4 regions of the Cryptosporangium arvum DSM 44712 genome follow, and region 1 is predicted to be linked to each of the others. Evidence: riboswitches for the same ligand, from Rfam matches in the RefSeq annotation. Region 1 holds a riboswitch; each other region holds the start of a gene.
What was found. A riboswitch is a leader RNA that binds a small molecule or an ion and turns the genes downstream of it on or off. The one in region 1 is predicted to bind cobalamin.
Positions count from the first base shown of each region.

Region 2: linked by a shared signal. The riboswitch ahead of CRYAR_RS06770 (putative cobaltochelatase) and the one ahead of metE (5-methyltetrahydropteroyltriglutamate--homocysteine S-methyltransferase) in region 1 are both predicted to bind cobalamin.
Region 3: linked by a shared signal. The riboswitch ahead of CRYAR_RS07995 (ABC transporter substrate-binding protein) and the one ahead of metE (5-methyltetrahydropteroyltriglutamate--homocysteine S-methyltransferase) in region 1 are both predicted to bind cobalamin.
Region 4: linked by a shared signal. The riboswitch ahead of cobN (cobaltochelatase subunit CobN) and the one ahead of metE (5-methyltetrahydropteroyltriglutamate--homocysteine S-methyltransferase) in region 1 are both predicted to bind cobalamin.

Region 1 is NZ_KK073874.1:3,953,900-3,961,292, reverse strand. Features, by position in the region: gene CRYAR_RS43240 (sensor histidine kinase) at 1-1,859, shown strand, start outside; gene CRYAR_RS17650 (response regulator transcription factor) at 1,853-2,458, shown strand; gene CRYAR_RS47360 (hypothetical protein) at 2,468-2,677, opposite strand; gene CRYAR_RS17645 (HAD family hydrolase) at 2,756-3,418, shown strand; cobalamin riboswitch at 3,624-3,853, shown strand; gene metE (5-methyltetrahydropteroyltriglutamate--homocysteine S-methyltransferase) at 3,963-6,209, shown strand; gene CRYAR_RS17635 (ribonucleotide-diphosphate reductase subunit beta) at 6,329-7,324, opposite strand; gene CRYAR_RS17630 (ribonucleoside-diphosphate reductase subunit alpha) at 7,324-7,393, opposite strand, start outside.
Region 2 is NZ_KK073874.1:1,469,642-1,477,034, reverse strand. Features, by position in the region: partial or broken gene CRYAR_RS49445 (cobyrinic acid a,c-diamide synthase CobB) at 1-1,183, opposite strand, end outside; gene cobO (cob(I)yrinic acid a,c-diamide adenosyltransferase) at 1,180-1,794, opposite strand; gene CRYAR_RS06770 (putative cobaltochelatase) at 1,794-3,926, opposite strand; cobalamin riboswitch at 4,023-4,149, opposite strand; gene CRYAR_RS06765 (phosphoribosyltransferase) at 4,219-4,887, opposite strand; partial or broken gene CRYAR_RS50610 (LuxR C-terminal-related transcriptional regulator) at 4,929-5,429, opposite strand; gene CRYAR_RS06755 (histidine kinase) at 5,846-7,393, opposite strand, start outside.
Region 3 is NZ_KK073874.1:1,722,907-1,730,299, forward strand. Features, by position in the region: gene CRYAR_RS07970 (ion transporter) at 1-210, opposite strand, end outside; gene CRYAR_RS07975 (PepSY-associated TM helix domain-containing protein) at 260-1,744, opposite strand; gene CRYAR_RS07980 (hypothetical protein) at 1,913-2,470, opposite strand; gene CRYAR_RS07985 (ABC transporter ATP-binding protein) at 2,529-3,296, opposite strand; gene CRYAR_RS07990 (FecCD family ABC transporter permease) at 3,293-4,297, opposite strand; gene CRYAR_RS07995 (ABC transporter substrate-binding protein) at 4,298-5,278, opposite strand; cobalamin riboswitch at 5,337-5,516, opposite strand; gene CRYAR_RS08000 (hypothetical protein) at 5,527-6,759, opposite strand; gene CRYAR_RS08005 (hypothetical protein) at 6,756-7,295, opposite strand.
Region 4 is NZ_KK073874.1:880,337-887,729, reverse strand. Features, by position in the region: gene cobN (cobaltochelatase subunit CobN) at 1-3,365, opposite strand, end outside; cobalamin riboswitch at 3,419-3,542, opposite strand; gene CRYAR_RS04020 (hypothetical protein) at 3,643-4,791, shown strand; gene CRYAR_RS04015 (precorrin-8X methylmutase) at 4,788-5,417, shown strand; gene CRYAR_RS04010 (precorrin-2 C(20)-methyltransferase) at 5,417-6,916, shown strand; gene CRYAR_RS04005 (cobalt-precorrin-6A reductase) at 6,904-7,393, opposite strand, start outside.

The sequences.
Region 1 (7,393 bases):
TGACGTCCCTGGTCGGCCTGGTCTTCGCCGGCCGGGGCGAACTGGCCCGCACGGCGGTCGCCCGGGAACGGGTGCGGATCGCCCGCGACCTGCACGATCTCCTCGGCCTCAATGTCTCCGCGATCGCCCTGCGCAGCCAGCTCGTGCACCGGCTCCTGCCCGGGGCCCCCGCACGCGCCCGGGAGGAGCTGACCGCGGTCCTGCAGGTCACCAGGCAGTCGCTCGCCGATGTGCGGATGGTGACGAGCGGGTCCGGGCCGATGTCCTTCGCGGCCGAGGTGGAGTCGGCCGAGTCGATCCTCGCGGTCGCGGACATCGAGTTCCAGGTGGTCGCCGATCCCCGCGACGTGCCGGGTGAGGTGGAGAACGTCCTCGCCGTCGTGCTGCGTGAGGCGACGACGAACGTGCTGCGGCACGGCCGGGCCAGGCACTGCGCCGTGCGGGTGCGGCGCGGGTCGACGCAGATCCGGCTGCACGTGGACAGCGACGGCGCGGAGCCGGACCAGGGCGGTAGCGAGCGTCCGGGCAGCGGGGAGCGGCCGGGCATCGGGCTCACGAACCTGGCCGACCGGCTCGCCGGGGTGGGCGGCGCGCTGACCGTGGCCGTCGCGGGACAGTGGTTCCGCCTGACGGCGCAGGTGCCGCTGGGCGACGGATCCCGCCGGGCGCCGGCGTCGACCCTGGACGAGGCGGGGCTCGACGATGCCGCCGCGCGCATCGGACGTGGCCGGCCCTGGCATCTGCGGGTGGCCCGGTCGGTCGCGGTGGCGGTGACCGTCGGCTATGCGGCCTTGACCGTCGTCAACGTGGTGTCCCGGCCGATCACCGTCGGTTCGCTGATCGGATTCGTCGCGTGCATGGCGGTACAGGCGAGCGTCCTCATCGCCTACGCCCTCGGCCGCCGGCGCCGACTGCCCGGCCGGCTGCGCACCGGGACCCTGGTGCTGCAACTGGTGGCCGCCGCTCTTCCTCTGCTGTGGTTGGACGCCCCGTGGGGCTCGATGGGCGGGTTCCTCGCCGGAACCGTTCTGCTCGCCCTGCCCGGACGCCGCGGCTGGCTGCTGTTCGCCGCGATCGGCGTCGCCGTCGCCGCGCTCGCGGCGCTTGAGCCCGGGTCGTTCCAGTGGAACGTCTATCTGGTGATCAGCACCCTGCTGACCGGCCTGACCCTCTACGGCATCGGCTCCCTGTCCTCGCTCGTCGTGCAGGTGAACCAGACGCGCGACGAACTGGCCCGGGCGGCGGTGGCTCGCGAGCGGTTACGACTCGCACGTGACCTCGATGAACTGCTGGGCCGCGACCTGTCGCAGGTCGCGGTCGCCTGCCGCAGCGCGCACCGGCACCTGGCCACCGATCCGCAGCTCGCCCGGACGGAGATGGCCGCGGTGCTGGAGGTCTCCCACCGGGCGCTGGCCACGGTGCGGGCCGCGGCCAGCGGATACCGGTACCTCTCCTTCTCGGCCGAGCTCGACTCGGCGGCGTCCATCCTGGAGGCGGCCGGGGTGGACCTCTCGATCGAGGCGTCGGCGCGGCCCGTGCCGCGCACGCTGGACGCGGTACTCAGCCTCGCCCTCCGGGAGGCGGTGGCAAACGTGCTGCGTCACAGCGATGCGGCCCGGTGCCGGATCAGGGTCTGCCACACTGCGGACGACGTGCGGCTGGACGTCACGAACGACGGCGCGGCGAGATCGTCCGACCCGGTCCTCGAAAGCGGCTCCGGCCTCGGGGACCTCGCCGCACGGGTCGGGCAGCTCGGCGGCAGGCTGGTCGCGCACGCGCACCCGGACGGGACCTTCGAGCTACTGATCGAAATACCGACGGAGCCCACCGAGACCGAAGACTGGGAACGGTCGTGTTGAAGATCTTGCTCGCCGAGGACGTGACGATGGTGCGCGGGGCGCTCACCGCGCTCCTCGGGCTCGAGGCGGACATGACCGTCGTCGGCGAGGTCGGCCGCGGTGACGAGATCGTGCCGACGGCCCTCCGCACCCGGCCCGACGTCGCGATCATCGACATCGATCTGCCGGTACTCGACGGGTTGTCGGCCGCGCGGGAGATGCACGCGCGACTGCCCAGTTGCCGAACGTTGATCCTCACCGGCCTGGACCGCCCCGGAACGCTGCGCCGGGCACTGTCCCTGTCCGTGTCGGGTTTCCTGCTCAAGGACTCCCCGTACGAGCGCCTGGTCCAGGCGGTTCGTGAGGTCGCCTCCGGCCGGCGGGTCGTCGACCCCCAACTGGCCCTCACCGCCTGGGACATCGGGGAAAATCCCCTCTCCGCCCGGGAGATCCAGGTTCTGCGTCTGGCCGCCGGTGGAGCGGAGCCGCAGGAGATCGCCGCGACGATTCACGTGTCCCTCGGCACCGTGCGGAACTACCTCACGAAGGTCGTCATGAAGCTCAACGCGCGCAATCGCATCGACGCCATCCGTATCGCCAAGGACGCGGGGTGGATCTGAGTTGACGGCTCAGCGGACGTAGGCAGGCAGTTCCGGGCCGGAGCGGGTCCGGCGGTCCCAGCCGGTGAGCTCGGACGGCAGCGGGAACCCCACGCCCATCCAGCCGAGTGCGTCCAGGTGCCGGCCAGCAGCAGAGATGGGTGGTCTCGTCGTCGGACGGGCCCACCGCACGGACCGCGAGTGCCCCTGCTCCAGTCGCTCGTAGTCGTTGGCCGACATCCGGCCCGTCGCCGGATTCGCGGGTGCGATGCTGCTGGTGGGACGCGTGACGACCGTCGGACCGGGTAGAGACACTGTATGGCCGACACCGCGATCTTCGACGTCGACGGAACCCTGGTGGACACCAACTACCAGCACGCTCTGGCGTGGTTCCGTGCCTTCCGCCGTTTCGGCATCACCCATCCGCTGTGGCGCATCCACCGCGGGATCGGGATGGGCGGAGACATGTTCGTGCCCGAGGTCGGGGGCCGGGACATCGAGGAAGCGCACGGCGACGACCTGCGCAAAGCGTGGGCGGAGGAGTTCGACCGGCTCATCGACGAGATCCAGCCGTTCGAGGGTGCCCACGATCTGCTGGCCGAGGTCAAGGAACGCGGCTTCCGACTGGTCCTGGCCAGCTCCGGCCGGACCGACCACGTCGACCGGTTTCTCGACCTCATCGACGGGAAGTCCCTGGCCGACGCCTGGACCACCTCCGACGACGTGGCGAAGAGCAAGCCCGAGCCCGACCTCATAGCGACGGCCCTGGCCAAGGTCGAGGGAGCCAGCGCGGTCATGGTCGGGGACTCGATCTTCGACGCGCAAGCGGCCGCCAAGCTCCAGATCCCCACTCTCGGGGTCCGTACCGGCGGTTTCTCGGTCGGGGAACTGCAGGAGGCCGGTGTCCTCCAGGTCTTCGACTCGCTGGTCGCCTTCCGCCAGGCCCTCGACGGCACCCCGCTGGCTCGCGCCAGCCGCTGAGCGACTCCGCCGCACACCGCGACCGCGATCGGCGCGTCGGTGAGCGCCACCCGCCCAGGCGAGCCACGGCCGGCGACCACAGGCGCCCATCGCCCGCCGTGACGCGTGAGTCGTTGGTCCCGGAAGTCGATCGCTTCCCCGGCGGTGCCCGGCGCCCGGCCGTGAGCAACGCCCCTGCGACGGTCTCCGGGCCCGTGCGGCGTCTACGATGGAGCGCAGTGCTGGTTCGCCCCGTCAGCCAGACGGGGCGTCGTAAGAGGGAACCCGGTGGGAATCCGGGACTGCCCCGCAGCGGTGAGTGGGAACGACCGCCGTCAATCAAGCACTGGGCCGGCCACGGCCTGGGAAGCGACGGCCAGTAGGAACGCCCGTCCGGCTCCGGCCGGTCGGAAACAGCCCACGAGTCCGAAGACCTGCCCGCACCGCGCACGCGACCCGTGTGCGCCGCCGACGACCCCGAGGGAGGGTCAGGGCGGGGTCGGCGGCTGCGCTGTGCCCTCCCCTGCCTTCCTTCGGTCCATCGGATCTTCGAGGGAAGGACCTCATGAGTAATTTCGGACGAAGCACCGTCCTCGGCTATCCCCGCATCGGCCCCCACCGCGAGCTGAAGAAAGCGGTCGAGGGCTACTGGGCGGGCCGGATCACCGAAGCCGACCTGCACGCCCTCGCGGCTGAGCTGCGCGCCGACGTGTGGCGCACCCTTCGCGAGGCGGGGCTGGAGGCGATCCCGTCCAACACGTTCTCCTACTACGACCACGTGCTCGACACCGCGGTCGCCGTCGGAGCGGTTCCGGAGCGGTTCCGCCGTCTCGGGCTGTCCGACCTGGACACCTACTTCGCGATGGCCCGCGGTGTGGACGCCGAGCCCGCGCTCGAGCTGACCAAGTGGTTCGCCACGAACTACCACTACCTCGTGCCGGAGATCGGCCCGGACACCGTCTTCGCGGCCGACCCCGCGAAAGCCCTGGCCGAGCTGGCGGAAGCACCCGGGACCCGGCCGGTGCTCATCGGCCCGGCGACGTTCCTCCTGCTGGCCAAGGCCGCCGACGGTGCGCCGGAGGGCTTCCGGCCGTTCGACCGTCTCGACGACCTGGTCGAGGTCCATGCGCAGATCCTGGGCGCGCTGGCCGACGCCGGCGCCGAGTGGGTACAGCTCGACGAGCCCGCCTACGACGCCGACCGCACCCCCGCGGAGATCGACGCGCTCCGCGCCGCCTACGCCCGGCTCGTCGCGCTCGAGCACCGGCCGAAGATCTTCGTCGCCACGTACTTCGGCGCGCTCGACGACGCCCTGCCGGCGCTGCTGGAGACCCGGGTCGACGCGCTGGGCCTCGACCTGGTCAACGGGGCCCGGGATCTGGACCGGCTCGCCGGCACCGGCACGGTCAGCGGCACGACGATCGTCGCCGGGCTCGTCGACGGCCACAACGTCTGGCGCGCCGACCTCGGCGCGGCGGCCGCGCGCTACGCCACGCTGAGCGGCCTGGCCGAGGACGTCGCGGTCTCCACCTCGTGCTCGCTGCTCCACGTGCCGGTCGACCTGGCCGCCGAGACCGACCTCGACCCGGCGCTGGTGGAGCGTCTCGCGTTCGCCCGGCAGAAGGTCGACGAGATCGTCGCTCTCAGCAAGGTCCTGGACGACGGCGTCGGCGGCCTCCCCGCCTCTCCCGGCGAGGCACCCGAGGCATGGCGGGACCAGACCGTCCGCGCCCGCCTGGACGCGCTGCGCCCGGAGCACTCGCGCCGGGGTGCCTACGCCGACCGGGCCGCCGCCCAGCAGCAGCGGCTGAACCTGCCGCCGCTGGCCACGACCACGATCGGGTCGTTCCCGCAGACCGACGCGCTGCGCCACGCCCGCGCCGAGGTCCGCGCCGGGCGGCTCGACGCGGCCGGGTACGAGGAGCGGATGCGCGCCGAGATCGCCGACGTCGTCGCGCGGCAGGAACGTCTCGGCCTGGACGTACTCGTGCACGGCGAGCCCGAGCGCAACGACATGGTGCAGTACTTCGGGGAGCAGCTCGGCGGGTTCGCGGCCACCGTCGGCGGCTGGGTCCAGTCCTACGGCTCCCGCTGCGTCCGTCCTCCGATCATCCACGGCGACGTCACGCGCCGAGCGCCGATGACCGTGGCGTGGTCGGCGTACGCGCAGTCGCTGACCTCGAAGCCGGTCAAAGGCATGCTGACCGGTCCGGTGACGATCCTCGCGTGGTCGTTCGTCCGGATCGACCAGCCCCTGGCCGACACCGCGAACCAGGTCGCACTCGCTCTGCGCGACGAGTGCCACGACCTGGAGGCGGCCGGGATCCGGATCATCCAGGTCGACGAGCCGGCGCTGCGGGAGACCCTGCCGCTGCGCCGGGCCGACCAGAAGGCCTACCTCGACTGGTCGGTCGGGTCGTTCCGGCTGGCGACCAGCGGGGTCGCGGACTCCACCCAGATCCACACCCACCTCTGCTACTCCGAGTTCGGTGAGGTGCTGCCCGCCATCGACGCGCTCGACGCGGACGTGACGAGCATCGAGGCGTCCCGGTCGAAGATGGAGATCCTCGACGACCTCGCCGCGGCCGGGTACAGCCGGGGCGTCGGCCCGGGTGTCTGGGACATCCACTCCCCCCGCGTACCCGCCCGGGACGAGGTGACCGACGCCCTGCGCCGGGCGGTCGCGGTCGTGCCCGCGCAGCGGTTGTGGGTCAACCCCGACTGCGGGCTCAAGACCCGCGGCTACGCGGAGGTGGAGGCCTCGCTCGCGCACCTGGTGGCCGCGGCCGCCGAGGTCCGCCGGGACAGTTAGTTGCACACCCCCAGCACGCGAGGGTGGGTGATCGGCCACCGCTGACGAGCGGGACGACTCGGCCGGAACCACTGGGGCCGGTCGCGGGAGCGACCGGCCCCAGCCCGGCAGGCGTAGAGCTAGAAGTCTTCGTCGAACGCGACGGAACCCGGGACCGCGACCTGGTACGCGGAGACGCGGCGTTCGAAGAAGTTCGACAACTCCTGGACGTCCTGCAGGTCCATGAAGCCGAACGGGTTCGACGACCCGTACATCGGGTCGAGCCCGAGCTGCAGCAGCCGCCGGTCCGCGACGTGCTGCAGGTACTCGCGCATGTCGATGAGCGACAGGCCCGGCACGCCCGGCCCGACGAGGTCCTCGGCGAACTGGGTCTCGCACTCGACGGCTTCGGCGAGCATGTCCCGGACCTGCTGGGCCATCTCGTCGTCGAAGAGATCGGGCTCTTCGCGGCGAGCGGTTTCGACGACGTCGAACGCGAACGCCATGTGCATCGACTCGTCGCGGAACACCCAGTTCGTGCCGGAGGCCAGGCCGTGGAGCAGGCCGCGCGAACGCAGGAAGTAGACGTAGGCGAAGGCGCCGTAGAAGAACAGCCCTTCGATGCACGCGGCGAAACAGATCAGGTTGAGCAGGAACTTCCTGCGGTCGGCCCGGGTTTCGAGGCGGTGCAGGTCGCCGAGCGAGTCGATCCAGCGGAAGCAGAACTCGGCCTTCCGCGCGATCGACGGGATGTTCTCGACGGCGGCGAACGCCTCGAAGCGCTCGTTCTCGTCGGGGACGTAGGTGTCCAAGAGATTCAGGTAGAACTGGACGTGCACGGCCTCCTCGAACAGTTGCCGGGAGAGGTAGAGCCGCCCTTCGGGCGAGTTCACGTGCTGGTACAGGTTGAGCACGAGGTTGTTGGCGACGATCGTGTCGCCGGTGGCGAAGAACGCCACGAGCCGGGACACCAGGTGCCGCTCGGCCGGCGACAGCTTCGCGAGGTCGCGCAGGTCGGTGTGGAGGTCGACCTCCTCGACGGTCCAGGTGTTCTTGATCGCGTCCTTGAAACGGTCGAAGAAGTGCGGGTAACGCATGGGACGCAACGTGAGGTCCATGCCGGGGTCGAGAAGCATTACTGGCAGGCCTCGCAGGACTCGGGGTTCTCCAGCGAACAGGCGATGGCTTCGCTGATTTCGGGCTCG
Region 2 (7,393 bases), 2.5 Mb from region 1:
GGTGGAACACGTGCCCGTGCACCCGCGTCCCTTCCGGCAGCAGCTGCGAATCCGAGATCGCCACCGCACTCCGATAACCGAGCGTGAGGTTGGGCGTCATCCCCGCCTCGGCGTCGAGCACACCGCACATCGGCTTGCCGTCCAGCGACTTGGTCAGCCAGAGCAGCCCGGCGCACTCCGCGGCGATCGGCGCCCCGGACGCCGCCAGCTCACGCACCGCCTTCTTCAACGGCTCGTTCGCGCTCAGCGCCTCGGCGTGCACCTCGGGGAACCCACCCCCGACGACCAGCCCGGCCGCACCCTCCGGCAACGACTCGTCGTGCAGCGGGTCGAACCGCGCCACGACCGCCCCGGTGGCTTCCAGCAGCTCGACCGTCTCGGCGTAACCGAAAGTGAACGCCGCTCCGGCGGCGACCGCGATCACCGGACGCTCCGACACCCGGCCGCCGACCGCTTCGGACGGCGACCACGGGTCGGCCGACACCGGCGGAGCCGACCGCGCGAGCCACAGCAGCCGGTCCAGGTCCACGCTCTCGGCGACGATCCGCCCCATCGCGTCGACGGCCTCGGTCGCTTCCTGGCTGCGCTCCGCGACCGGCACCAGGCCCAGGTGCCGCGACGGCGTCGAGATCGCGTCGCGCCGACGCAACGCCCCGAACACCGGCGTGCCGATCTCCTCGCACGCGTCACGCAGGATCTTCTCGTGCCGCTCGGAGCCGACCCGGTTGAGGATCACCCCGCCGAGCCAGACGCTCGGCTCGTACGTGCGGAACCCGTGCACCAGCGCGGCGACCGACCGGCCCTGCGCCGACGAGTCCACGACGAGCACGACCGGCGCCCGGAGCGCGGCCGCGACCTGCGCGGTCGAGCCGAGGTCACCGTGCCCGACCGCGCCGTCGTAGAGGCCCATGACGCCCTCGACGACCGCGAGGTCGGCACCGGCGGCACCGTGCGCGAACAGCGGGCCCATCAGGTGCGGGCCGACGAGATACGGGTCCAGGTTGCGACCCGGCCGCCCGGAGGCCAGGGCGTGGTAGCCGGGGTCGATGTAGTCCGGGCCGACCTTGTGCGGACTGACCCGCAGGCCACGCGCTTTGTACGCGGCGAGGAGCCCGGTCGCGACGGTGGTCTTGCCGTGGCCGGACGCCGGGGCGGCGATGACGAGGCGGGGGACGACGGTCACCACTCGATTCCCTTCTGGCCCTTCTGCCCGGCGTCCATCGGGTGCTTGACCTTCGTCATCTCGGTGACCAGGTCAGCAGCTTCGAGAAGGGACGGATGGGCATCACGGCCGGTGATCACGACATGTTGGCTGCCGGGGCGGTTCCCCAGCGTCTCCACCACATCATCGACGTCGACCCAACCCCACTTCATGGGATAAGTGAACTCATCCAGGACATACAGGCCGTAATTTTCGGCAGCCAGATCACGCTTGATCTGCTCCCAGCCTTCGGCCGCGTCGCGCGCGTGGTCCTGCTCGGTGCCCGCGCGCTGGATCCAGGACCAGCCTTCGCCCATCTTGTGCCAGGTCACGGGCGCGCCGGTGCCGGTCTGCGCGTGGTACTCGCCGAGCGCGGTGAGCGCGTCCTCCTCCCCCACCCGCCACTTCGCACTCTTCACGAACTGGAAGACGCCGATCGGCCAGCCGGCGTTCCAGGCCCGCAGCGCGAGCCCGAACGCCGCCGTGGACTTGCCCTTCCCGGGGCCGGTGTGGACGGCCAGGATCGGGCGGCGGCGGCGCTGGCGGGTGGTGAGGCCGTCGTTCGGGACGGTGGTCGGTTTGCCCTGCGGCATCAGGCTGCTCCCCTCGCGACACCGGCCAGGTTGTCGGCGTTCAGTTCCTCGAGCCGGAACGCGGTGGCCCCGAGGTGCACGGCGAGTTCCTGCGCGAGCCCCAAGCGGATCGGCCCGTTCTCGCAGTCGACGACGACGGACGCGGTGCCCTCGGCGGCCAGGTACGCGGCGGCGCGGCGGGCGGCGGCTCTGGCGTCCGGACCGTAGGTGGCCCGGCCGTCGGTGACCACGACGAGCAGCGGACGTCGGTGCGGGTTACGTCGTCGCTCGATCTTCAGGACCTCGGCCGACTTGACGAGCCCCTGGGCGAGCGGGGTCCGGCCGCCGGTCGGAAGCTCCTCGAGGCGGCGCGCGGCCACTTCGACGCTGCCGGTGGGCGGTAGCGCGAGCGTCGCGGTGTCCCGCCGGAACGTCACCAGGCCGACGGTGTCGCGACGCTGGTAGGCGTCGAGCAGTAACGACAGCACCGCGCCCTTGACCGCGGCCATCCGCTGCCGCGCGGCCATCGAACCGGACGCGTCGACGCAGAACAGGATCGTGTTGCTCTCCCGACCGCGGCGGACGGCGGCGCGCAGGTCCTGCTTCTCGAGCCGGAGGCCGGCGGTGCGTCCGCGGGCTTTCTGGTGCGGCGCCGCCGCCAGCAACGTCGCGATCAGGTGGACGTCGGTCACCGGGCCGTCGGTGCGGGTGGAGCGCACCACGCGGCCGCGGCGGGCCTCGGCCTGCGAGCGGCGGCCGGAGGCGTCGGACTGGGAGCGCCCGATGCCGGGCACGGTGAGCAGCTTGGTGCGGTACGGGTTGGTGGCGCGGACCGCGGCTTGTTCGGCGGCGGCGAGCCGGCGCGGCCGATCGTCGGTGTCGTCGTCGGCGGCCCGGTCGGCCGGGGCTTGCGGTCCGGACGGAGGCGGGCCGTCGTGCGGTGCGCTCGGGGCCGCGTCGGGCTGACGCCGGTCGGGGCCGCCCTGGTTCGCGTCGGCCTCGGTCGCGTCGCTGTCGGTCGCGTCGCCGTCGGCTTGACCACCGTGGTCCGGGTCGTCGTCGTCCGGGCCGCCGTCGTCCGGGCCGCCGGGGTCGTCCGGCCCGCGGCCCGGGTCGTCGTCGGGGTCGTCGTCCGGGTCGTTGTCGGCGGCTTCCTGCAGGGCCTTGTCGAGCTGGTCCTGGTCGAGGCCGGGAGCGTCGAACGGGTTGCGCCGGCGGCGGTGCGGCAGGGCCAGCTCGGCGGCGCTCCGGATGTCGTCGTCGGTGACGTGGTCACGCGCGTGCCAGGCGGCCAGCGCGACGGCCGTCCGCGCGGTGACGAGGTCGGCCCGGAGCCCGTCCACGTCGAAGGCGGCGCACACCGCACTGATCCGGCGCAGGGCGGCGTCGCTCAGCACGACGTCGGCCAGCCGGGCGCGCGCCTCGACGATGTGGCCCGCCAGTTCCGCGTCGTGCTCGGCCCACCGGGCCGCGAAGCCCTCCGGGTCGGCCTCGTAGGCCAGCCGGCGGCGCACGACCTCGGCCCGTTCCGCGGGGTCGCGGCTGGCGGTGACCTCCACCGTGAGCCCGAACCGGTCGAGCAACTGCGGGCGGAGCTCGCCCTCCTCCGGGTTCATCGTGCCGACCAGCAGGAACCGGGCCGCGTGCCGCACCGAGACGCCGTCGCGCTCGACGTACGCGCGGCCCATGCCGGCCGCGTCGAGCAGCGTGTCGACCAGGTGGTCGGCGAGCAGGTTGACCTCGTCGACGTAGAGCACGCCCCGGTGCGCGGCCGCGAGCAGCCCGGGCTGGTAGGCCCGCACGCCTTCGGTGAGCGCCCGCTCGAGGTCGAGCGCACCCACCAGCCGGTCCTCGGTGGCACCCACCGGCAACTCCACCAGCCGGGCGGGCCGGCTCTCGGCGGTCACGTCGGCGTGGGGGCCATCCGGGCACTGGGGGTCCGGAGAGGCGGGGTCGCAGGCGAAGCGGCAGCCGGCCACCACCGTGACCGGTGGGAGCAGGGCGTGCAGCGCCCGGACCACCGTCGACTTCGCGGTGCCCTTCTCGCCCCGGGCGAGCACACCGCCGATTGCCGGCGAAACGGCGTTGAGCGTCAACGCCAAGCGCAGGTCGTCCAGCCCGACGACCGCGGAGAACGGATAGGGCGGAGTCACCCGCCGATCACGCACGAGGGCATGCCAGGATCCTTCCCGCGGGTGTCCGCGCCCGCGTGTGCGATGGCCTGCGAGCAGGCTCGCAGGGAGCGGACGCAGTGTCCTGGCTCCCGGATCGAAGCGTGTCCTCGGCCTTCCAGCCGTTACCGGCCGTGACCGTTGAGTGAGGTCGGCTCCCCGGTGACAGTGGCGGGACCGCGCCGGATTCTCACCGGTCTTCCTGCCCTCCGCTCGCGGTAACTCTGACTCACCACGCGCCCGCCGTCAAAGGCGCGAGACGTGCGTCACCGCCTCAGAGCCGCAGCGACGCGGACTCACGCCGGGCCGCGGCCAGCTCCGCTTCCACCTCCTCGTCGGTGAGCTGCGGGAACGAACGGTAGTGGTACCCGACGGCCCGGAACTCCGGCGGCGCGGCGACGCACACCACCGCGTCGGCCTCGGCGCCGAGCATCGCCACCGCCTGCGGCGCGCACACCGGTGCCGCGAACACCAGGTGGCCGGGCCGCAGCACGCGCAGTGACCGCAGCGCGGCCCGCGCGGTGGCCCCGGTCGCGAGCCCGTCGTCCACCACGACCACGGTGCGCCCCGTCACCACCGGCGCCGGCCGTCCGTCGCGGTACCGCTCGGTGCGACGCACCGCCTCGGCGCGCTCGCGCTCCACGTCGGGCTCGAGTTCCTCCAGCGTGAGGCCCACCTGACCGAGCAGTCCCCGGTCGAAGAGCGCCGGCCCGTCCACGGTGACCGCCCCGACGGCCAGCTCGCGGTGCCACGGCACCCCGATCTTCCGCGCGACGACGACGTCCAACTCGCCGTGGACCGCGGCGGCCACGGTGCGTGCGATCGGAACACCACCGCGCGGCAGCCCCAGCACGAGTGGCACCTCGTGCTCCTTGAGATGGTCGGCCACGGCGACCGCCAGCGCACGGCCCGCCTCGGCCCGATCAGCGAAGTAGTCCGACATATGACACCTCCGGATACCGGTGATTACCCGGCTTCCCCAGGTCACACGCCTCCGAGACCACGTTCCCGAGCCAGGAGCAACGCCTCCGCCCGGCTTGGCACCCCGAGCTTCGTCAGCATGTTGGCGACGTGGTTCCGCACGGTTTTCGGACTCAGGACCAGCCGCCGCGAGATCGTCGTGTTGTCGTACCCCCGGGCCACCAGGTCGAGCACCTCGCGCTCACGGTCGGTGAGTTCGGGGAACGGCACCGGCCCGGCGGTGCGGGCGCCGGACAGGTAGCTGATCGCCCGCGCGGCGACCTGCGGACCGAGAATGACCTCGCCGTTCGCGACCGCCCGAACGGCCCGCTCGACCTCGGCCGGCGTCGCTCCTTTGAGCAGGTAGCCACGAGCACCGGCGCGGACCGACGCGACGACCGACTCGTCGTCCTCGAGCATCGTGACGACGAGGACACGCAGGTCGGGCCACCGCCGGATCAGTTCCCGGGTGGTCTCGACGCCGGAGTCGCCACCCAGATGCAGATCCATGATCACCACGTCGACGCCAGGGCCGGGGTCCGTACCCGAGCCGGAGCCGAGGTCGGGCGTGGGGCCGGAGCCGACACCAGGGCCGGGGCTGGTGCCCGAGCCGGAGCCGGGGCCGGGGCCGGGGCCGGGGCTGACGCCAGGGTCGGAGCTGACGCCAGGGCCGGGGCTGACGCCAGGGCCGGGGCCGGAGCCGGAGCTGACGCCAGGGCCGGAGCTGACGCCAGGGCCGGAGCTGACGCCAGGGCCGGAGCTGGTGCGAGGGCCGGGGGCGGGGCTGGTGCCGGGGCTGATCGCGGCTAGGGCCTCGGCTCGGGAGGCTGCCTGCGCCACCACCTGGATGCCGTCGAGGCTGCTCAGCAGGGCTGCCATCCCGAGCCGGAACACCGGGTGGTCGTCTACGACCGCCACCCGGATGACCTCGCCGGGGCGCGTCACGGCGCGGCCAGCGGCAGCACGGCAGTGATCCGGGTGCCACCGGTCGGGGCTGGCCCGACCTCGAACGTGCCGCCCTGTTCCTCCGCACGTTCGCGCATGGAGCGGGTCCCGACACCGGGCACGGCGTCGGGCCGCACCCCCGTGCCGTCGTCCTCGACCTCGATCCGGAGCTCGTCCGCGGCCGCCACGACCTCGACCGAGCAGCCGGACGCGTCGGCGTGCCGGGCGACGTTCATCACCGCCTCCGCGACGATGCCGTACGCGGCGCCGGCCGGCGTCGGTTCGAGCGCTTCGGTGCCCGCGCAGCGCACCCGCACGTCGAGGCCGCCCTCCGCGTGCCGGGACGCGAGCTCGGCCAGCGCCGCCTCCAGTCCCAGCTCGTCGAGGATCGGTGGCAGCAGGTTGTGGGAGAGCGCGCGCACGTCTTCGACGCGTCCGTCGAGCTCGTCCTGGAGGGCGGCGAGCAGCGTGCCCGCGGCTTTCGGGTCGCTCCCGATCAGGTTTCGTGCCCCCTGCAGACCGAGCCGGATGCCGGCGAGCGACGGCCCGAGACCGTCGTGCAGCTCGCGCCGGATGACCCGCCGCTCCTCCAGCCGCACGGAGGTCAGCCGCGCTCTGGCGTCGGCCAGATCCTGGGACGCTCGGGCGAGCACGACGCCCGCCGCCACGACCGACGCGAGCTCGTCGAGCGAGCGCAGCGCGCGAGCATCGAGCGCCTCACCGGGCGGAGCGGTGAGGCGCAGGACGCCGACCTCGGAGCCGCGGTGACGCAGCGGCACCAGCAGCGGCGACGCGGTCGGCGAGCCCCAGGACGCCGCGGGCACGCCCTCGACCTCGAGCGCCACCGACTCCAGGCGCAGCGCGTGCCCGACGCTCTCGACCAGCCCGTCGAGCAGCTCCTCGGGGCTCTGCGCGCCGCCGAGGTGCCGGCCGAGACGACGCACGGCCCGTTCGGGCTCGGCCGCGTCGCCGTAGACCAGTCGCCGGACCCGGCCCTGCAGCCAGAGCCGGGACGGTTGCACCGCGACCGCGACGACCGCGGCGGCCACGATCTGGGCGATGCCGTCGCCGGGGAGCAGCCGGGTGAGCACGGCGGTGACCGCGACGTAGACGATCACCAGACCGACGGTGAGCAACCCGCCCAGCACGGCCCGGCTGATCGCCAGGTCCAGCCCCCACATCCGCTGACGCAGCACCGCGACCAGGATCGCCGCCGGAAACACCGCTTGGGCGGCGAGGTGCAGCACCGGGGTGAACCAGATCGGGGCCGCGACGACTCCGACCAGGGCCAACGGTAGGAACGAGAGTGCCATGAGCGCGGTGCCGGCGGCGAGCCAGCCGAGGCCGACGCGTTCGCCGGCGGGGCCGCGGAACCGGCGCCGGGTGACGTCGGCCGCCGCCAGTAGACCGACGGCGACGGACGCGGTGGCCAGGACGACGACGGGGCTCGGGGATTCGGGCTGCGTCAGGTTCACGCCGAGGAAGCCGACGCTCACCGCACCGCCCAGGCTGACGCCGGCCCGGCCGATGCGGTCGAGCGGATG
Region 3 (7,393 bases), 2.2 Mb from region 1:
GACCGCCAGCTCGGCCGCGAACCCGAGGACGCACGCGTACTCCACGGCGTGCAGGAGCGGGCCCGCGGCCGACACGACCGGGTCGTACGTCTCCAACCCGAGCGCGACCGCGTTCACCATGATCACGACGAACCCGGCCAGGTTGAACCACGGCGCCGCGACCACCTCCCGGCACGACCCGGCGAGCCGACGCAGCACTATCCGGATCATGCTGGTCGCGGTCTCCTCACCCGATCGTGTGTCGAGATCGGACCCTATGTCAGCGCTCGGTGAGGTTCGGGGCTGGGGTCCGCAGGGCCCAGCGGAACGCGCCGACCAGGAGGTCGAACACCAGGAACGCACCGAGGGTGACGCCCAGCAGCGGCATCGCCCAGGCGACGAACAGCGTCACCGGGATTCCGACGACCAGGAACCATCGGGGGAGCGTCCGCCAGCCACCGCGCGGCGGCGCGGAGCCCAGCGGCGCTTTCCGGTCGGCGCGGGTGGGACGTCGCTGCCACCACATCCGGTAACCCCAGACGATCACGCACAGCAGGCCGAGCGCGAGCGCCGCGAGCAGCACCTGGTTGACGACACCGAACAGCTCGCCCATGTGCGCGCGGATGCCGATCTTCGTCAGCTTGGCCAGGAACGGCCACTCCGCGTACGCGACCCGCTCGGTGACCTCGCCGGACACCGGGTCCACCGCGACCTGGTCGAAGCTCACCGGCCAGTTCGGCTTGTCCTGCGCGACGCTGTACGCCGTGCCCGCGTCGGCCGGGATCGTGATGTCACGCCGGCCGTCCATCGGGCCGGCGGCGGCGAGGACCTCCTCGAGCGTCCGGCCCGCCGGGAGGTCGGTCTCGCGCTCGCCGGTCGGGGCGCCGCCACCGTGGTGGCCACCGGCCGGGGCCGCGTCGCTCTCGCCGAGCGCGGTGTTCAGCGCGGGCGCGTGGCCCTGGACGGCGTCGAGCGCGGCGCCGAACCGGGCGCCGGCGTACTGCGACCAGGTCAGCCCGGTCGCGGACAGGAACAGCAGCCCGACGACGATCCAGACGCCGATCGACGCGTGCCAGCCGCGGGTCCGGCGCACACCCTTCGCGGTGAGATCCGGCATCAGGGCCCGGCGCCGCGCCGCCCGCTCACCCCGGTACGCCCGCTTGCGACCGATCCAGAGCACGAGACCGCCGAGCGAGATCACCCACAGCCAGGAGGCGGCGAGCTCGGAGTACATCCGCCCGGTGTCGCCCAGGTTGAGCGTGCGGTGGAAGCCGTCCAGCCAGGTCTGCAGCGGCGTCGCGTTGTACCAGGTGGTGAGCTGGCCGCGGACCTCGCCGGTGTACGGGTCGACGTAGACGGTGTGCACCTTCTCGTCCGCGCTGAGCTCCGGCACCGAGAACGCGATCTGCGTCGTGGCCTCGGGGTCGTCGAGGACCGAGACCGTGCTCAGCGTGCCGTCGGGATGCGCTTTCCGGGCGGCGGCCACCTGATCGGCGAGCGGCACCGTCGTGTCGCCGACCCGGTCGACGTAGAGCTCGTGGCCGTAGACGACGTCGTTGAGCTGCGGGGCCAGCGTGTAGGCCAGCCCGGTCAGCGCGGCGATGAACAGGAACGGCGCGACGAAGACACCGGCGTAGAAGTGCAGCCGGCGCAGCAGCGCCCACCGGGCCGGGCGCTTCACCGCGGGCGCCGGCACCTCCACCGGTGGGTCGGCGAGCGCGGTGGATTTCACGTCGTCACGTGGGGGATCGGCGTTGATGGTCATGAGAACTCCACGAGTAAGCGCGGTGGGACGCGACGTGGCGTCCACCGGAGAAGGCGAAGGAACCGCCGACCTGGGGTCAGCGGGAAGTCGAGTGAGCGGCCCCGGAACGGGGCTGCGGCACGGAACGGGGCCGTGGCACGGCGCGACGCGCCGCGGCGCGCGCTGTGGTCAGCGCGGGGCGAGGAGAAGCGCGGGTGGGCCGCGGCGGGTGGCGCTGCGCAGCCAGGTCGGCTCGGGCGGCGGGGCCGCGAGCTCGGCCGTGCGCGGGCGGAACCGGCGCGGCGCGGGCGCGGGAATCCGCAGCGCCGCGAGCGCGAACAACACCCCGAGCGCGGGCAGGCGCTGGGCCAGACGACGCACCAGGCGCCAGACCGCGACCTCACCGGCGTGCAGCCAGAGCGCCGCCAGGCCACCGGCCACGACGTGCCCGGCGATCATCGTGCCGGGGCCGTGGGCCGGAACCATGACGTGCTGGGTCGGCATCATCGAGAACACCAGGTGCAGCCCCAGCTGGGTGACGGCCAGGGCGGCGGCGATCGTCGGGAGCCCACGCTGACGTCCGGTCAGCGGCAGCGCCACCGACAGCACGAGGCCACCACCGGCCAGCACGGCGAGCAGCGGCGGAACCTCACCGTGCGCCCAGCTGTGCAACGCGACCGAGAGACTCAGGCAGACGAGCACGAACACCAGCGCACGCGCTTCACGCAGCAGCCCCGGCCCTGTCATGCCCGAGATCATGTCACGCCGGCCCACACCCCTCCGACGAGCCGCGCCCGCGACCGGTTCAACCAGGAGGGCGGGCGAAGTGGATGGTGGGCCGGCCGTCGGCGCCGGTGGACACCAGGGCCGACACCCCGTACACCTCCCGGATCGTCTCCCGCGTCAACACCTGCGCCGGGGTACCGGCGGCCACCGCGCGCCCCCGGTGCAGCAGCACCACCGAATCGCAGAACATCGCGGCGAGGTTCAAGTCGTGCAGCGCCACCACCGACGTCACCGGCAACGCGCACACCAGCGCCAACAGCTCCAGCTGGTGTCCGATGTCCAGGTGGTTCGTCGGTTCGTCGAGCAGCAACTCCCGCGGCTCCTGCGCCAGCGCCCGGGCGATCTGCGCCCGTTGGCGCTCCCCGCCGGAGAGCGTGCGCCACTCCTGGTCGAGGTGCGTGGTCAACCCGGTCCGCGCGGCCGCCGTCAGTACCGCCGCCGAGTCCGCGGCCGACGGGGCGGAGAGACCACGCCGGTGCGGTACCCGCCCGAGCGCGATCACGTCACGCACGGTCAGGTCGACGTCGGTCACCGCGTGCTGCTCCACCACGGCCAGCCGCCGCGCGAGACCCCGCCGCCCCAGCGACGACAGCGGCGCGTCGTCGAGCGTCACCACCCCGGCGGACGGCCGCCGGAGCCCGGCGAGCACCCGCAGCAGCGTCGATTTCCCCGATCCGTTCGGGCCGAGCAGGCCCACCGTGCTGCCCGGCGCGGCGTCCAGGTCGACCGCGTCGACGATCAGCCGCCCCCCGGCGGCCCAGCTCACGCTCTCGGCACGCAGGCTCACCGCACCCTCCGCCCCAGCACCACCGCGAACGCGGGCACCCCGATCAGCGCGGTCACCACGCCGACGGGTATCTCCTGCGGCTCCAGCAGCGTGCGCCCCAACGTGTCGACCCAGACCAGGAAGATCGCGCCGACCAGCGCCGTGGCCGGCAGCAACCGCCGGTGCGCCGGGCCGACGAGGGCCCTGGCGGCGTGCGGCAGCACCAGCCCGACGAACCCGATCGCGCCGGCGGCGCTCACCAGCACCGCGGTCAGCAGCGCGGTCACGCCCAGCAGAACCGCTCTGACCACCACGACGGGGACGCCGAGCGCGGCCGCGGCGTCGGCGCCGAACGCGAACGCGTCGAGCGACAGGGCCAGGCCGGCGCAGACCGCGAACCCCACCGCGAGCACGGCCGCGCACAGCACCACGTCACCCCAGCCGGCGCCACTGAGCGAACCGAGCAGCCAGAACAGCACGCCCCGGGTCTGCCGGGCGTCGGCCGAGGAGATCACGACGAACGACGTGACCGCCGCGAACAGCTGGGTGCCGGCGACACCGGCGAGGATCAGCCGGTCGGTCGTGCCGCCGGCGATCCGGGCCAGCGCGAGCACCAGCGCGAACGCGACCACCGCGCCGAGGAACGCCCCGAGGCCGAGGCCCACGCTCCCGGCGCCGACGCCCAGCACGAGGACGAGCACCGCGCCGGTCGACGCCCCGGACGAGATGCCGAGCACGTACGGATCGGCGAGCGGGTTGCGCAGCAGCGCCTGGAGCACCGCGCCGCAGAGCGCGAGCCCGGCGCCGCACACCGCGGCGAGCAGCGTCCGGGGCAGGCGCAGATCCCAGACGATCGCGTCCCGGATCGTCGAGAGCCTGGACGGCGGCCCGCCCAGATGCTCGGTGACCACGGCGAACACGTCACGGACCGAGAGGTCCGCCGGTCCGATCGTGATCGCCACCGCGACCGACACCACGAGGACGCTCACCCCGATAAGCGCGCCGAGCCCGAGCCGCGCCATCTACTCGGTCCCGTACCCCAGCTTCGTCAGGCCCGCCGACACCTTCTCCACGGCCTGCACGGTGCGCACGCCCGGGTCCATGTCCGAGCCGGACAGGACGACGTACCGCTTGTTCTTCACCGCGGTGAGCCGGCGCGCGACCGGGTCGGACTCCAGGAACGCGATCTTCGCGGCGGCGCTGTCGCCGTCGTCGCCGCGGGTCAGGTCGGCCAGCACGAGCACGTCCGGATCGCGGTCGAGGATGCTCTCCCAGCCGGTCTCGGGCCAGAGCTGCTTCCCGTCGGCGAACGCGTTCTTCGCTCCGACGGCCGCGGTGACCAGGCCCGGAGTGCCGCAGCACCCGGCGATGTACGGCGCCTTCGTGCTCGAGTACCACCACGCCAGGCTGACGTCACGCGCGTCCACCGCGGTCGCCATCCGCTTCTTCAGCGAGTCCACCAGCGCGGTGCCGCGGTCCGGCACGTCGAACAGCGTCGCCAGGTCGGTGATCTCCCGGTAGAGGTCGTCGATCGTCAGCGCGCGGGTCTGGGTGGCGTCCTGCCCGGTGCACTCGCTCGACGAGAGGTACGTCGGGATCTTCACCTGGTCGAACCTCGCGCGATCGGCGACGCCCTCGGCCGTGTACGTGTAGGCGAACGTGGTGTAGACGAAGTCCGGCTCGTCTTCGAGCAGCCGCTCGAACGACGGGAAGTCCTTGGCGATCCGCGGCACCTTCGCGTTGGCCGTGGCCAGGGCGGGCAGCACCGGGTCGCTCCACGAGGCGGTCCCGGCCATCCGGTCCTCGAGCCCGAGCGAGAGCAGCAGCTCGCTGGCCGGCTGGCTGATCGACACGGCTCTCTCGATGCGTTTGCCGACGCTCACCGAGCGGTCGCAGTTCGTCACGCTGATCGGGTAACCGGAGTCCGGGGCGGTGGACCCGGCGGCCCCGCCGCAGCCGGTGAGGAGGAGCAGGCTCGCGACGAGCCCATGACGTAACCGCATGCGGTACCTCGAGAGATCGCGGACCCGATCGCGAGGCCCGTAGCCGATCCGCCGCCCTGGTGGACGCCGGTCGCCAGCAGGTCTTCGGACTCGGGTTCGACCGGCCGCGGCGCCTTCCCAGGCAGGGAGCCCAGTGGCCTGTACCGCGGCCGTCCCCCTCACCGCTGCGCGTCAGTCCCGGATTCGCACCGGGTTCCCTGACCCACCTCGTGGGTTGACTGGCGTCCCGACCGTAACACGCAGGCCTTTCAGCGCCCGGTGCTCGCCCTGGTGACGTTCTCGTAGCGCCACTCCGCGACGCCGAACAGCGTCGCGAAGCCGGTGATCAGCACGATTCCCCACACCATCCGGTTGGACCGGTCGCCCCAGTCGCCGGCCCGGTCGGCCTGGTCGTTCTGCGCGTCGATGAGCGTCGTCCAGTCCGCCTCGTCGCTGGTGAGCGCGGTCGCCATCCGCTGGTCCAGCTGATCGTCCGCGCGTGGCGTACGCGCCATCGACGCGGCGATGCGGTCGAGCGCCGCGGACGCCCGCTCCTCGGCCGCCGCGACCGCGCGTCGGTCGGCGGCCTCCGACGGCGTGGCGGACTCCGCGCTCAGTTCCCGGGCGCGGGCCCGCACCCCCACCTCCTGGGCGACCTGCCGCCCCTGGGTCAGGAACTCGGTGCGCGCGGTGCTCGCCGCGATGTCCGTGGTCAGCACCGCGGCCAGCCGGGCGGCGGTGGCCTGGGAACGCTGCTCCTCGGCTCCGAACACGAGTTGAGCCAGGGGGAGGACGGCGCCCACCGCCCACAGCGTCAGGATCACCACGGTGACCTGCCGGTGCCGCCCCGCGGCCGACTGACGCGGCTGTTCGACGAGTTCGGCGACCTCCTGCTGGCGGCGCCGGTGGCGGGCCCGGTAGTGGACCGCGGCCAGCAGCGCGGCCAGGAGGCTCGCCCCCACGGCGCCCAGCGCGTACCGGAGACCGTCGGCGCCCGCGGCGTCACCGTCCCGGAGCGCGGACGCCGGATCGGGAATCGGCTCTCCCGCGGCCCGCTGCTCGTCGAGCTCGGACCGGCGCAGGACGCGCAGCCGGGCGACGACGTCCGCGCCGCCGTCGTCGGTGGTGTACTGCCGATCGGCCGGGAGCGTCGCCGGGAAGTACTTGCGGTTCGCCGCGCGCAGGCTGTCCGCGGTGGCCCGGGCGGTGTCGCGCTGGGTGGCGGCGAGCGGGTTGTCGGCGCTGAGCCGGTCGAGCTCGGTGGCGAGGCGTTCGTCCACGACGATGCGCAACGCCTTGGGCGCCTCGTCGCCGTAGACCGCGCGGACCTGCTCCTGGATGGCCGACGATCGGGCGACCTCCTGCCGGACCGACCCCTGCCACCCGTCGTTCGCCGCGCTGTAGGTCACGGTGGCCTGGCCGGCCAGCGCGGCCGCCACGACGAGCCCGGCGAGCTGCGCGATTCCCCGGAGGCCGCCGAGCCACCGGTACGGGGTCCTCACCGCTGTCTCGTGAAGACCGCGTCGACGCCACCCGCGTCCGTGAGGTGCAGCTCGTCGCCGTCGACCTGCCAGGTGTACGAGCCGGTCCGGGTGGGGGTCGACCGGTCGTAGTCACCGCCGGAGTCGTCGGTGGCCCGCCGGGAGACGGTCGCCGTCCGGCCCACCAGCCGGAGCGCGGCGCTGTTCACCTGCGCGACGCCGTCCTCGACACGCTGGAGCGTGTAGACACCGCCGGACTCGACCGGTGAGTAGACCTCGACGCTGCGGTAGGTGCCGTCCGGGAGGAAGCGGATGGCCACCTCCATCGTGTCGGTCGAGCGGCTCCAGACGCCGAGGAGCACGTCCAGCGCCGTGACCGGTGCCGTCTCGGTCTCGTCGACGGGGGTCGGTGGCGCCGGAGCCGCGGTGGTCGCGTAGGCCGGGTCCGGCACGTACGGCGACGAGTCGCCGCCGCAGCCGGTGGCCAGCGCTCCCGCCGCGACGAGCGCGAACCCTGCGGCGGCGCGGCCGGTCCGAGATCTGACGGTGCTCGACATGGGACTTCCTCCGGGCCGGGATCGGTTACCGGATATACGGAGAGTGATTCCCTTCGGATCGACAGTAGTTGGCCCCTCTTCGGGGGCGCGTGGGCCGG
Region 4 (7,393 bases), 3.1 Mb from region 1:
ACGACGCCCGCGGTGGCGTCGTACCCGAAGAGGTAGTCGACGGTGGCGGCGAGCTCGAACGCGCCCTTGTACCCGTGGCGGCGCATCGCCTCGATCCAGCGCGGGTTGACCACCCGGGCGCGGAAGACCCGGGCGGTCTCCTCGTGCAGGCTGCGGGTGCGCACCGCGTCCGGGCGCGTGCTGTCGCCGATGTAGGCCTTCGGGGACTGGCCGGTCAGCGCCCGGACGGTCGCGATCATCCCGCCGTGGTACTGGAAGTAGTCGTCGGAGTCGGCGATGTCGTGCTCGGCGGTGTCGACGTTCTTCGCCGCGATGTTGATCCGGCGGTACGCGTTCTCCATGTCGGGGCGGGCCGGCACGCCGTCGAGGTCACGCCCGTACGCGTAACCGCCCCACACCGCGTAGACCTCGGCCAGGTCCTTGTCGTCGCGCCAGGTCCGTGAATCGATCGCCTGGAGCAGACCGGCCCCGTACGCGCCCGGCTTGGACCCGAACAGCCGCATCGTGGCCTGGCGTTCGCTCTTCTGGCCGGCCAGGTCGGCCAGGACGTGCTCGCGGACGTAGTTGTCGGGTTCCTCGAGCGCGGCGACCAGCTGCACGGCGTCGTCGAGCATCGCGATGACGTGCGGGAACGCATCCCGGAAGAACCCGCTGATGCGCATCGTGACGTCGATCCGGGGCCGGTTGAGCTCGTCGGAGGCGATGAGCTCGAGCCCGCTGACCCGGCGGGACTGCTCGTCCCAGACCGGGCGGACACCGAGCAGCGCCAGCACCTCGGCGATGTCGTCGCCGGCCGTGCGCATCGCCGACGTGCCCCAGATCGACAGGCCGACCGAGCGGGGCCAGTCGCCGGTGTCCTCGCGGTAGCGGGTGAGCAGCGAGTCGGCCATCGCCGATCCGGTCTCCCAGGCCAGCCGGCTCGGTACGGCCTTGGGGTCGACCGAGTAGAAGTTCCGGCCGGTCGGGAGCGTGTTGATCAGACCGCGCAGCGGCGACCCCGACGGGCCGGCCGGCACGTACCCGCCGTTCAGGGCGTGCAGCACGTGCGCCATCTCGTCGGTGGTCTTGTTCAGCCGCGGCACGACCTCGGTGGCCGCGAACTCGAGCACGCGTGCCACCAGGGCCCGGTCGGCGTCGGCCGCGCCGCTCGTGGCGTCCAGGACCTGGGCGGTGACCTCGGCCCCGACGGTGGGGTCCCAGTCGCGTTCCTCCATGGCGGCGACCAGGTCACGGGCGATCGCGTCGATCGTGTCGACATCGGACCGGGCCTCGTCGCCGGCTTCGGAGAGGCCGAGCGCCTCGCGCAGGCCCGGAAGCGCGGCGACCTGACCGGCCCACATCTGGCGGGCCCGGAGCATCGCGAGGACGAGGTTCACCCGCGCCTCACCGGCCGGCGCGTCGCCAAGGACGTGCAGGCCGTCGCGGATCTGCACGTCCTTGACCTCGCACAGCCACCCGTCGACGTGGAGCAGGAAGTCGTCGAACTCGGTGTCGTGCGGGCGGTCGTCAAGGCCCAGGTCGTGATCGAGGCGCGCGGCCTGGATCAGCGTCCAGATCTGCGCGCGGATCGCGGGCAGCTTGGCCGGGTCCAGGGCGGCGATGTTCGCGTGTTCGTCGAGCAGCTGCTCGAGCCGGGCGATGTCGCCGTAACTGTCGGCCCGCGCCATCGGGGGCACCAGGTGATCCACGAGCGTTGCGTGCGTGCGCCGCTTGGCCTGCGTGCCCTCGCCCGGGTCGTTGACCAGGAACGGGTAGATCAGCGGCAGGTCACCGAGCGCGGCGTCGGAGCCGTCGGCGGCCGACATCCCGACGGTCTTGCCGGGCAGCCACTCCAAGTTGCCGTGCTTGCCCAGGTGGACGACGGCGTCGGCGTGGAACTCGGCGGCCAGCCAGCGGTAGGCGGCCAGGTAGTGGTGGCTCGGCGGGAGGTCGGGGTCGTGGTAGATCGCGACCGGGTTCTCGCCGAATCCGCGCGGCGGCTGGATCATCACGACGACGTTCTCGCCGCGCAGCGCGGCCAGCACGATGTCTCCCTCGTGGACGTAGAGCTCCCCGGGGGGCGGGCCCCAGTGGCGCTCCATCGCCTCGCGGAGTTTCTCGTCGAGCGAGTCGAAGTACTTTTTGTAGGTCTCCGCGGGGATCCGTACCGGGTTCGCGGCGAGCTGCTCCTCGGTGAGCCAGGCGGTGTCGTGGCCGCCGGCTTTGATCAGCGCGTGGATGAGGGCGTCGCCGTCCTGGGCCTCGACGCCGGGGAGGTCCCCGACCTCGTAGCCGGCGTCCGCCAACGCCTGCAGGAGCTTCACCGCGGACTTCGGGGTGTCCAGGCCGACCGCGTTGCCGACCCGGGCGTGCTTGGTGGGATAGGCGCTGAGCATGAGCGCGATGCGCTTCTTCTCCGGCGCGATGTGGCGCAGGATGCCGTGCTTGACCGCGATGCCGGCCACCCGGGCGGCGCGCTCGGGGTCGGCGACGTAGACGGTGAGGCCGTCGGCGTCGATCTCCTTGAACGAGAACGGCACCGTGATGATCCGGCCGTCGAACTCCGGGATCGCGACCTGGGTGGCGTTGTCGAGCGGAGAGAGCCCGTCGTCGTTGGCGTCCCAGGTGGCGCGGCTGCTGGTGAGGCAGAGTCCCTGCAGGATCGGGACGTCGAGCGCGGCGAGCGCGCCCACGTCCCAGGCGTCGTCGTCGCCGCCCGCGCTGACCGTGGCGGGTTTGGTGCCGCCGGCCGCGAGCACGGTGACGACGAGGGCGTCCGCGGTGCGCAGCGTCGTCAGCAGCTCGGCGGGCGCGGTGCGCAGCGAGGCGCAGAAGATCGGCAGGGCCCGGCCACCGGCGTCCTCGATCGCGCCGGACAGCGCTTCGACGAACGCGGTGTTCCCGGCGATGTGGTGGGCCCGGTAGTAGAGCACCGCGATGGTCGGCCCGTCGCCCCGGGATTCGCGTTCCAGAACGCCCCAGGTGGGCATTTCCGCAGGGGGTTCGAAGCCGAGGCCGGTGAGCAGGACGGTGTCGCTGAGGAAGTTGTGAAGCTGCTGGAGATTCGCCGCCCCGCCTTGCGCGAGGTACGCGTGCGCCTCCGCCGCGGCTCCCATCGGCACCGTCGAGAGCTGCATGAGGTCCGCGTCCGGCGCGATCTCCCCGCCCAGCACGATCACCGGCAACGGCCCGGCCAGCAGCGCGTCGAGCCCTTCCTCCCAGGCCCTGCGCCCGCCGAGGATCCGGACGACGACCAGGTCCACACCGTCGGTGAGGCCGGGCAGGTCGTCGACGCCGGTCCGGGCCGGGTTCGCGAGCCGGTACGAGGCTCCGCTCGCCCGGGCCGAGAGCAGGTCGGTGTCCGACGTCGAGAGCAGCAAGATCACGCGGGGCGTCCTCACTCGGGGTCCGCGCCCCGGGTCGTGGTCAGCGGTACCTGGAGTCTCCTGGCTCCCGGATCGACACTCCCCTGCTGCCTTCCCGCGCTGATGCAGTGGCTGAAGATGCAGGCTCGCTCCCCGGTGACAGTGGCGGGACCGCGCCGGATTCACACCGGCTTCCTCCACCTGACACCGCTCATGGCCTTTCAACACTGGTGATCAGGGTCGCAATCGTCAAGTGGGCCCAAGGGGGATCACCGGAGCGACACGTAGCATCCGGGCTATGCCCACCGCCGTGCCCTTCCGCCAGGCTGCCGACAGCTGCCCAGGCGCGTTGCAGGTGCACGAGGCGGCCGACGGCGGCCTGGCACGGGTGCGGATCCCCGGCGGTGTGGTGAGCCTCACCCAGTGGCGTGCGTTGCGCGACTTCGCCCCACTGGAGCTCACATCTCGGGCGAATCTGCAGATCAGGGGCGTCACGGATCCGGACGCGCTGGCCTCGCGGCTGGCCGACGCCGGCCTGCTGCCCTCGGCCACGCACGAGCGGGTACGCAACGTCGTCGCGTCGCCGCTGGGAGGGCTCGGTGCGGTGGTATCCGCGCTCGACCGGGCGCTCTGCGCATCCCCGGAACTGGCCGACCTGCCCGGCCGGTTCCTGTTCGCGATCGACACCGATCGGGACGTGGTCTCGTTGCGCGCCGACGTGACCGTCCTGCTCGGCTCCGAGCCGGTGCCGGTGCTGCTGGCCGGCGTCGACAGCGGGCTGCGGGTCCGGGCCGACCAGGCCGTTCCGGCCCTGATCGCCGCCGCGCGGTGCTTCCTGCTGGAGCGCGTCGCTCAGGCCTCCAAGGCCTGGCGTCTGTCCGAGCTCGACGACGCCGTGGCGCGGGTCGCCGGCCGGATGCGGTCGGCGCTGGCCTGCGACCTGGTCGAACCCTCCGCTCTTCCGTCGCACCGCGGCGCCGACCCGATCGGTGTACTCGCGGGGGCGCTGGGGGTGGTGGTGCCCCTGGGGCGGCTCACCGCAACCCAGATGGACGCGATCGCCGGGGTGGCGCGGGGCGAGATCATCGTCACGCCGTGGCGGGGGGTGGTGCTGCCGGGCGTGGGGGCGGAGGCGCTGACTCCGCTGGCCGAGGCGGGGCTGGTCACCGATCCCGCGTCGGCCTGGGCGAGCGCGTCGGCCTGCACGGGTCTCCCCGGGTGCGCCAAGTCACGCGCCGACGTCCGGGCCGACGCGGGGACGGCGCTCCTCCACCCCGGTGAACTGCTTCCCGTGCACTTCGCGGGGTGCGAGCGGCGGTGCGGGCACCCGGCCGGCGTCCATGTGGACGTTCTGGCCACCGCGGACGGATACCAGGTCGACGGCGAACCCGTCGGTGTCGACGAGCTACCCGCGGCCGTGGCCGCCGCCAGGAGGAACACGCGTTGAGTGGGCAGTACATCCGCGACGGTGCGGAGATCTACCGGCATTCGTTCGCGATCATCCGGTCGGAGGCCGACCTGAGCGGCCTCCCGGAGGACGTCGCCCGGGTGGCGGTCCGCATGATCCACTCCTGCGGCATGGTCGACCTGGTCGACGATCTGGCGTTCTCCCCCGGCGCGGTGTCGGGAGCGATCGGGGCACTGCGGTCCGGCGCACCGATCCTCTGCGACGCGCAGATGGTGGCCTCGGGGGTGACCCGCCGCCGCCTCCCGGCGTCGAACGAGGTGATCTGCACGCTCAACGACGCCCGCGTGCCGTCGCTGGCTTCGTCGCTCGGCACCACCCGCAGTGCGGCCGCCCTCGAACTCTGGCGTGAGCACCTGGAAGGTTCCGTCGTCGCGATCGGCAACGCCCCCACGGCCCTGTTCCACCTGCTCGAGATGATCGCGGCCGGGGCGCCGCGCCCCGCGGCCGTGCTCGGCATCCCGGTGGGCTTCGTCGGCGCCGCGGAGTCAAAGGAGGCGCTGGCGGCCAACGACCTCGGGCTCGAGTACCTGATCGTGCGCGGACGCCGGGGCGGCAGCGCGATGACGGCCGGGGCGCTCAACGCGCTGGCCAGCGAGGAAGAGTGATGAGCGGACGGTTGTACGGCGTCGGTCTGGGACCGGGGGACCCGGAGCTGGTCACCGTGAAGGCGGCCCGCCTCATCTCCGCGGCCGAAGTGGTCGTCTACCACTCCGCGCGGCACGGGCGGAGCATCGCGCGTTCGGTGGCGGCCCCGTACCTGCGCGAAGGCCAGATCGAAGAGCAGCTGATCTATCCGGTCACCACCGAGGCCACCTCGCACCCCGGCGGGTACCAGGGCGCACTCGACGAGTTCTACGAATCGTGTGCGGCGCGGCTGGCCGCCCACCTCGACGCCGGCCGGGACGTCGTGGTGCTGGCCGAAGGCGACCCCTTCTTCTACGGCTCGTACATGCACCTGCACAAGCGGCTGGCACCCCGCTACGAGGCCACGGTGGTGCCCGGCGTGACGTCGGTGAGCGGGGCCTCCGCGACGCTCGGGCGGCCCCTGGTGGAGCGGGACGAAGTGCTCACCGTGCTGCCGGGAACGCTGCCGTCGGCGACGCTTGCCGCCCGGCTGGCCGGGGACGACCCCGCCGTGATCATGAAGCTCGGCCGCACGTTCGGCGCGGTGCGTGAGGCGCTCGAGACGGCCGGCCGGCTCGACGAGGCCTGGTACGTGGAGCGGGCGACGACGCCGTCCGAGCGCACGGCGCCGCTGGCCGACGTCGATCCGGAGACCGTGCCGTACTTCTCGATCGCGGTGCTTCCGAGCCGCCTCTCCCCCGGCCTGTCCGATCTCGCCCCGGCGCCGGCCGCTCCGAGCACGGCGTCGACGGGCGAAGTCGTCGTGGTGGGGCTGGGCCCGGCCGGGCGGGAGTGGCAGACGCCGGAGTCGCAGGCGGCGCTCGCGGCCGCCGACGACCTGGTCGGCTACGGCCCGTACCTCGACCGGGTCCCGGCCAACCCGCGCCAGCGCCGCCACCCGTCGGACAACCGGGTCGAGGCCGAGCGGGCCGCGTTCGCGCTGGACCTGGCCGCGCGGGGCGCCCGGGTGGCCGTGGTGTCCTCCGGCGACCCCGGTGTCTTCGCGATGGCCGCGGCCGTGCTCGAGGTCGCGGAGGAGCCGCGCTGGAAACACGTGCCGGTCCGGGTCGTGCCGGGCCTGACCGCGGCCCAGGCGGTGGCGAGCCGCGTCGGTGCGCCGCTCGGCCACGACTTCTGCATCCTGTCGCTCTCCGACCGCCTCAAGCCCTGGGACGTCATCTCGTCCCGGCTGGCCGCCGCCGCGGCCGCGGACTTCGTGATCGCGATCTACAACCCCGCGTCGAAGAGCCGGCGCGAGCAGATCGTCGCCGCGAAGGCGCTGCTGCTCGAACACCGCGACGCCGACACCCCGGTCGTCGTCGGCCGGGACGTCGGCGGCCCGGAGGAGAGCGTCCGGATCGTCCGGCTCGGCGAACTGGACCCCGCCGACATCGACATGCGCACGCTGCTCATCGTCGGTTCGTCCCAGACCCGCACCGACGGGCACACCGTCTACACCCCGCGGCGCTATCCGGCCTGACTCTCCAACCAGCGGGCGGCGGCCTCCGGGGTGCCGACCGTGCTGGCGGAGGGTGGGAGGACGGGGCGCGTGATCATGACCACCGGGAGGCCCAGGGTGCGGGCCGCCTCGAGTTTCGGGTACGTGGCGCGTCCCCCGCTGTCCTTCGTCACCACGACGTCGATCGAGTGCTCGCGCAGGAGGGCGAGTTCGTCGGCGTAGGCGAACGGCCCGCGGGCGAGGAGCACGGACGAGCGCGGCGGCAACGGAACCGACGGCGGGTCGACGCACCGGATCAGGAACCACTGGTCACCCCCCGCGAACGCGTCCAGGCCACGGACGCCCGTGGTCAGGAACACGCGCTGCCCGGGCGACAGCGCCTCGGCGGCGTCGGCAACGGACGGGACGCGCACCCAGCGGTCACCGGGCTCCTCGTCCCACCCCGGGCGCCGCAGCACCGCCAGCGGCACCCCCACCCGCGCGCACGCCTCGACCGCG